Linked DNA regions of Roseateles amylovorans. The protein of the gene in region 1 interacts with the protein of each later gene in a pairwise test. Links are inferred from orthologs where the notes say so. Each region holds a gene or a part of one and is shown in the gene's direction. Other genes may lie near its edges.

What was found.
Region 2: the proteins of ruvA (region 1) and ruvC interact in binary tests that used the Escherichia coli proteins (3 or more experiments, as listed by UniProt). The link is inferred for Roseateles amylovorans from one-to-one orthologs.

The regions. Positions count from the first base shown.
Region 1 is NZ_CP104562.2:5,751,031-5,754,068, forward strand. What follows is about bases 98-2,821. They hold ruvA (Holliday junction branch migration protein RuvA), read left to right. Parts: upstream 98-1,036; coding sequence 1,037-1,606; downstream 1,607-2,821. Other genes in these bases: N4261_RS23815 (response regulator), read left to right, coding at 98-428; ruvB (Holliday junction branch migration DNA helicase RuvB), read left to right, coding at 1,650-2,711. In the rest of the region: more of N4261_RS23815, read left to right, coding at 1-97. UniProt on the Escherichia coli protein: The RuvA-RuvB-RuvC complex processes Holliday junction (HJ) DNA during genetic recombination and DNA repair.
Region 2 is NZ_CP104562.2:4,847,188-4,850,373, forward strand. What follows is about bases 207-3,078. They hold ruvC (crossover junction endodeoxyribonuclease RuvC), read left to right. Parts: upstream 207-1,304; coding sequence 1,305-1,853; downstream 1,854-3,078. Other genes in these bases: N4261_RS20110 (lysophospholipid acyltransferase family protein), read left to right, coding at 207-319; N4261_RS20115 (phosphatidate cytidylyltransferase), read left to right, coding at 316-1,302; N4261_RS20125 (DUF805 domain-containing protein), read right to left, coding at 2,163-2,507; N4261_RS20130 (COG4315 family predicted lipoprotein), read left to right, coding at 2,741-3,078. In the rest of the region: more of N4261_RS20110, read left to right, coding at 1-206; more of N4261_RS20130, read left to right, coding at 3,079-3,112.

The DNA.
Region 1 (3,038 bases):
TGCAATCGGTGATCGTCACCATCCACGACGACGACGAACATCTCTTCCCCGCGCTGCAAGCCGGTGCCTTCGGTTATCTGCTGAAAGAGCAGTCGCGGGAGCTGCTGGTGGAGCAGTTGCAGCGCATCAGTCAGGGAGAACCGCCGCTGTCGCCGTCGATCGCACGCAAGGTGATCGCCTATTTCACCTCGCAGCGCCGGCCGCAGGCCGCGGCGGTGCTGCATGAGGTGTCGCTGACCGACCGCGAGACCGAAGTGCTGCTGCGCGTGGCCAAGGGCTTCACGCTGCCGGAGATCGGCGTGCAGCTGGGCCTGTCGCGCCACACCATCGCGGACTATGTGAAGCAGATCTACCGCAAGCTCAACGTGAGCTCGCGCGCCGAAGCCGCCCTCGAGGCGCAGCGGCTCGGTCTCTTTGGGAGGAATTAGGCTCCCCCCCTACCGCCTGCGGCGGCCCCCTCAGGGGGCGAGCCCGATGACTCGGCGAAGCCGAGGCATGGGCTCCGCTTGATATGTCGCGCTCGGCGCTCCTGAAGTCTCCATCCCCCTCCCGCCTGCGGCGGCCCCCTCAGGGGGCGAGCCCGATGACTCGGCGAAGCCGAGGCATGGGCTCCGCTTGATATGTCGCGCTCGGCGCTCCTGACGTCTCCATCCCCCCCTACCGCCTGCGGCGGCCCCCTCAGGGGGCGAGTCCGATGACTCGGCGAAGCCGAGGCATGGGCTCCGCTTGATATGTCGCGCTCGGCGCTCCTGAAGTCTCCATCCCCCTACCGCCTGCGGCGGCCCCCTCAGGGGGCGAGCCCGATGACTCGGCGAAGCCGGGGCATGGGCTCCGCTTGACGTGTCGCGCGGTGCGCTCCTGGAAGGCCAGTTCTTTGGGCTGCCCATCGGTCCGCGACTGCCGTGTCGCCAGGCGTAGATCGATGCGCGCCTTCTGCCCGCGCCACACCGTCGACATGACCTGTTGCGCTGGCGCGTTCCGTGGTGCGCGCGGTGGGCAGCGCCACGAGTCGCCTGCGCCCCGATAATCCGTTCCCATGATCGGCAGACTCACCGGCGTCATCGCGGAAAAATCGCCCCCGCAGGTTCTCATCGATGTGCAAGGCGTCGGCTATGAGGTCGATGTGCCGATGAGCACCTTCTTCAATCTGCCGGGCCTGGGCGAACGCGCCACCCTGTTGACCCACCTGAGCATCCGCGAGGACGCCCATGTGCTGTTCGGCTTCCTCACCCCCGAGGAACGCCACACCTTCCGCCTGCTGATCAAGATCAGCGGCGTAGGCCCGAAGATGGCACTGTCGCTGCTGTCCGGCATGTCGGTTGGCGATCTGGCCCAGGCCATCTCCAAACAAGAAGCCGGCCGCCTGGTGAAGGTGCCCGGCATCGGCAAGAAAACCGCCGAACGCCTGCTGCTCGAACTCAAGGGCAAGCTCAGCCCGGATCTGTCGCTGCCCGTGTCGGTGGCCAACGACGCACATGCCGATATCCTGCAAGCGCTGGTCGCGCTCGGCTACAGCGACAAGGAAGCCGGTGCAGCCCTGAAGTCGCTGCCCGCGGACGTCGGCGTGAGCGAAGGCATCAAGCTCGCGATGAAGCACCTGTCATGATCGGGATGCGCCGCCCCGCACGCCCCGCACATTCGCCCCCGCCATGAGCATCCAGACCGACGACTTCACGCCCGCGCCCCAGCAAGCGCGACTGATCAGCGCTCAACCCGCCTCCCCCAACGAGGATGCGATCGAGCGCGCGCTGCGTCCGAAGTTGCTCGACGAGTACGTCGGTCAGGTCAAGGCCCGCGAGCAGCTGGAAATCTTCATCAGCGCCGCCCGCAAGCGCGGCGAGGCGCTGGACCACGTCCTGCTGTTCGGCCCGCCCGGCCTGGGCAAGACCACGCTCAGCCACATCGTGGCTGCCGAACTGGGCGTGAACCTGCGTCAAACCAGCGGCCCGGTGCTGGAGAAGCCCAAGGACTTGGCCGCCATCCTGACCAACCTCGAACGCAACGATGTGCTGTTCATCGACGAGATCCATCGGCTGTCGCCCGTGGTCGAGGAAATCCTGTATCCGGCGCTGGAGGACTATCAGATCGACATCATGATCGGCGAGGGCCCCGCCGCCCGCTCCATCAAGCTCGATCTGCAGCCCTTCACCCTGGTCGGCGCGACCACCCGGGCCGGCATGCTGACCAATCCGCTGCGCGACCGCTTCGGCATCGTCGCCCGGCTCGAGTTCTATACCGCGCCCGAGTTGCAGCGCATCGTCACACGTTCGGCCGCCCTGCTGAACGCGCCGATCGAGCCCGAGGGCGCGATCGAGGTGGCCCGCCGTTCCCGAGGCACGCCACGGATCGCCAACCGGCTGCTGCGCCGGGTGCGCGACTATGCCGACGTCAAGGGCGACGGCACCATCACCCGCCAGATCGCCGAGAAGGCGCTGGCGATGCTGGATGTGGATCCCCAAGGCTTCGATCTGATGGACCGCAAGTTGCTGGAAGCCGTGGTGCACCGATTCGACGGCGGCCCGGTGGGCCTGGACAACGTGGCCGCCGCCATCGGTGAAGAGCCCGGCACGATCGAAGACGTGATCGAGCCCTATCTCATCCAGCAAGGCTTCCTGCAGCGCACGCCGCGCGGACGCATTGCCACCCTGGCCGCCTATCGGCACCTGGGGGTCGCGCCGCCGAAGCAGGCCGGGCAGTTGTTCGACGAGTAGCGTTGGCGCAGACCGAAGCACGCGGTCTGCGGCCCCTCTCCTCGCTTCTTCATCCTCTCTCGAGCACCTCGCCGGGCAGCAGCGATCCGGCAGGCCTTTGGCTGTCGGGCTCTCGTCTCTCGCGGTCGGGCCTCGCCGCGTTGCAATGACGCGGCCTCATCGCTGATCCACGATTTCACACGGCATCACCTCGCGGTGAGATGCACCTGCGCGCCACCTGCGTTCGGCCGGTCAACGCAGATCCGCGTGCCTGCGGCTTGGCGCGCCCGTCTGGCTCGGCCTGCTTCCCATGGGCCCTCTCATCGTTCAGGGATCAGCTCCGAGGGC
Region 2 (3,186 bases), 900 kb from region 1 along the record:
GTTGGTCGAGGCGCTGCAGGGCGGCGACTCCCTGGTGATCTTTCCCGAAGGCACCCGCTCCAACAAGGGCGCGCCGCAGGCCTTCAAGGCAGGACTCTTCCATTTGTCAGAGCAATTCCCCGATGTGGAGCTGATCCCCACCTGGATCGACAACGTCCAGCGCGTCATGCCCAAGGGCGAGGTCGTGCCGGTGCCGATCCTGTGCACCGTCACCTTCGGTGAGCCGATGCGGATCGAGCCAGGCGAGGACAAGCGCGCCTTTCTGGAACGCGCCCGCGCGGCCGTGATGGCGTTGCGTCCCGGAGGGTGGAAGGAATGAGGTGGCTCAAGACCTTGTCCACCAGCGAACAGGTCGCCTTCCTGTTCGTGGTGCTGTTCGGCATGCTGATCCTGGTGAGCATCGGTTCGGTGCTGTGGTCGCTGCGAGAGCGCCCGGAAGAGGAGCAGGAGGAATGGCAGGCCCGCTGGGCGCGCTTCCGGCATGAACTCAACATGGTGTGGGTGGGGGCCTGCCTGTTCTGGGCCGCCTGGGTGTCCGGACCGGTGGGCGCCACGCTGCTGTTCGGCGTGTTCTCCTTCCTGGCATTCCGCGAGTTCATCACCCTGCTGCACACCCGGCGCGCCGACCATCGGGGCCTGATTCTGGCGTTCTTCGTCATCCTGCCGCTGCAGTACGTGTTGGTGGGCACCCGTCATTTCGACCTGTTCTCGGTGCTCATTCCGGTCTACGGCTTCCTGGCGATTCCGGTGGCCAGTGCGCTGGCGGATGATCCCGCGCGTTTCCTGGAGCGCAATGCGAAGATCCAGTGGGGCATCATGGTGTGCGTCTATGGCCTGTCGCATGCGCCGGCGCTGCTGCTGCTGGACATCCCCAAGTACCAGGGTCGCGGCGCCTTTCTGTTGTTCTTCCTGGTGGCGGTGGTGGCGTGCGGCCAGATCGCCCAGGCGGTGGCCACCGGCAAGTTCCGCGCGAAGCCGGTGGCGCGACGCATCAGTCGCTCGTTCACCATGAAGGCCTGGTGGATCGGCGCGTTTGCCGCCGCGCTGGCGGGAGCGTTGCTGTACTGGATCACGCCGTTCAAGGTCGGTCAGGCGGCGGGCGCGGCCTTCATTGCCGCCGGCTGCGGCAGCTTCGGCACCTTCGTCATGCAGGCGCTCAAGCGGGATGCCGGCATCAACGCCTGGGGCAACCGCAGCGCCATCACCGGTGCGGTGGGCCTGCTGGACCGGATTGCGGTGATGTGCTTTGCGGCGCCGGTGTTCTTCCATTCGGTGCGCTGGTACTTCGGAGGATGGACCTGATCATGCGAATCCTCGGCATCGATCCCGGGTTGCAGACCACCGGCTTTGGCGTCGTCGACGCGGAAGGCTCGAAGCTGGCGTATGTCGCCAGCGGCACGATCAAGACCAACGGCGTGCCCACCGGCGACCTGCCGGGCCGGATCAAGATCCTGTATGACGGCATTCGCGAAGTGGTGGCGCGCTACCAGCCGCATTGCGCGGCGGTGGAGATCATCTTCGTGAATGTGAATCCGCAGTCGACCCTGCTGTTGGGACAGGCGCGCGGCGCGGCGCTGACGGCGCTCGTGTCCTGCGACCTGGGCGTCTCGGAGTACACCGCCGTGCAGATGAAGAAGGCGATAGCCGGTCATGGCGGCGCGGCCAAGGCGCAGATCCAGGCGATGGTGCAGCGGCTGCTGGGCCTGCCGGGCGAGCCTGGCAAGGACGCTGCGGATGCGCTGGGCATCGCGATCATGCATGCGCATGCGCGCGTCTCGTTCGAGGCCATGAGCCGCAGCACGACGCTGCAACGCAAGCAGCACGCGCAATTCAAGGGCGGAAGGACATACTAGGCCCCCCCCTACCGGCTGGCGCCGGCCCCCGAGGGGGCGAGCAGGAGCCCGGCAAAGCCGGATCTCCATGCTCCGCTTGAGGGGCGGCGACGCTGCGCTCGCCTTTTCGCTGAGCGGTGGTTAGTTAGTCCCCAACCGGCTGCCGCCGGCCCCCAGGAGGACGAGCAGGAGCCCGGCAAAGCCGGATCTCCGTGCTCCGCTTGAGAGGCGGCGACGCTGCGCTCGGCTTTGCTGTTCGTGGATTCTCGGCTTGCGCCGGTTGTCATGGAGCGAGGAATGAACTTGCAGCCCGCCGCTCCAGCCCTGACCTCAGACCGATGCGCCGGGCGTATCCACGCCGCCGACATAACGGTTCGGGCCACTGGGCTGCACCAGCCAGTACAGCAGAATCAGTCCGCCGATGAGCGGAATCAGACTGATCAGCTGCCACCAGCCGCTGCGGTCGATGTCATGCAGACGACGTGCCGCCACCGCGAATGAAGGCAGCAAGATCGCCACCCACAGCACCGCGGCCAGCTTGTCGGAGATCAGGCTGGTCACCATCGCCGCCAGAATGATGAACAAGGTGAACCACCAGTACTCCGAGCGGCTGGCCACCCCAGTGAAGTCGGCGTATTTGCTGAAGCAGGTCTTGACGGCGTCGGTGAAGTTCATGGTTCCCTCTTTCCTCGTGTCCGGATCTTCGGATCCAGTGGTTGCTATTGGAATCCGCACGATCCTACCCACCCACCATCACAAAAACGATCCCCCCGAGGGGCGGGGATCGGGAAACTCCCGAGCCATCAAGGACAAATCCGCGCGAATCCGCCGATGCAGACACAATGGCCCCCGGCCCTGGCCTCCCCCCAGCGCCCGCGTCGTTGCAATCACCCCCAAGGAGACTCTGCATGAAGACATCGCTGCGACTCATCGCCGCCACCTCCCTCCTGGCCGCCGCCAGCCTGGCCTGCGCACAGCAGGCCCCCGCCATGGCCAAGGACGGCGCCCTCGTGGGCCCCAACGAGATGACGCTCTACACCTTCGACAAGGACACCGCCGGCAAGAGCGCCTGCAACGGCCCCTGCGCCAAGAACTGGCCCCCACTCGTCGCCAAGGCCGACGACAAGCCCGCCGGCGAATGGACCCTGATCACCCGCGATGACGGCGCCAAGCAGTGGGCCTACAAAGGCAAGCCGCTCTACTTCTGGGTCAAGGACACCAAACCCGGTGACCGCACCGGCGATGGCGTCAATCAGGTCTGGCACACCGCCAAGCCCTGATCCGCGTCCACCGTCCGGCCCGCACCCCTCAGGCCAGCGCCACATCTCGTCGGCTTGATCGCCATCCTGCTGAG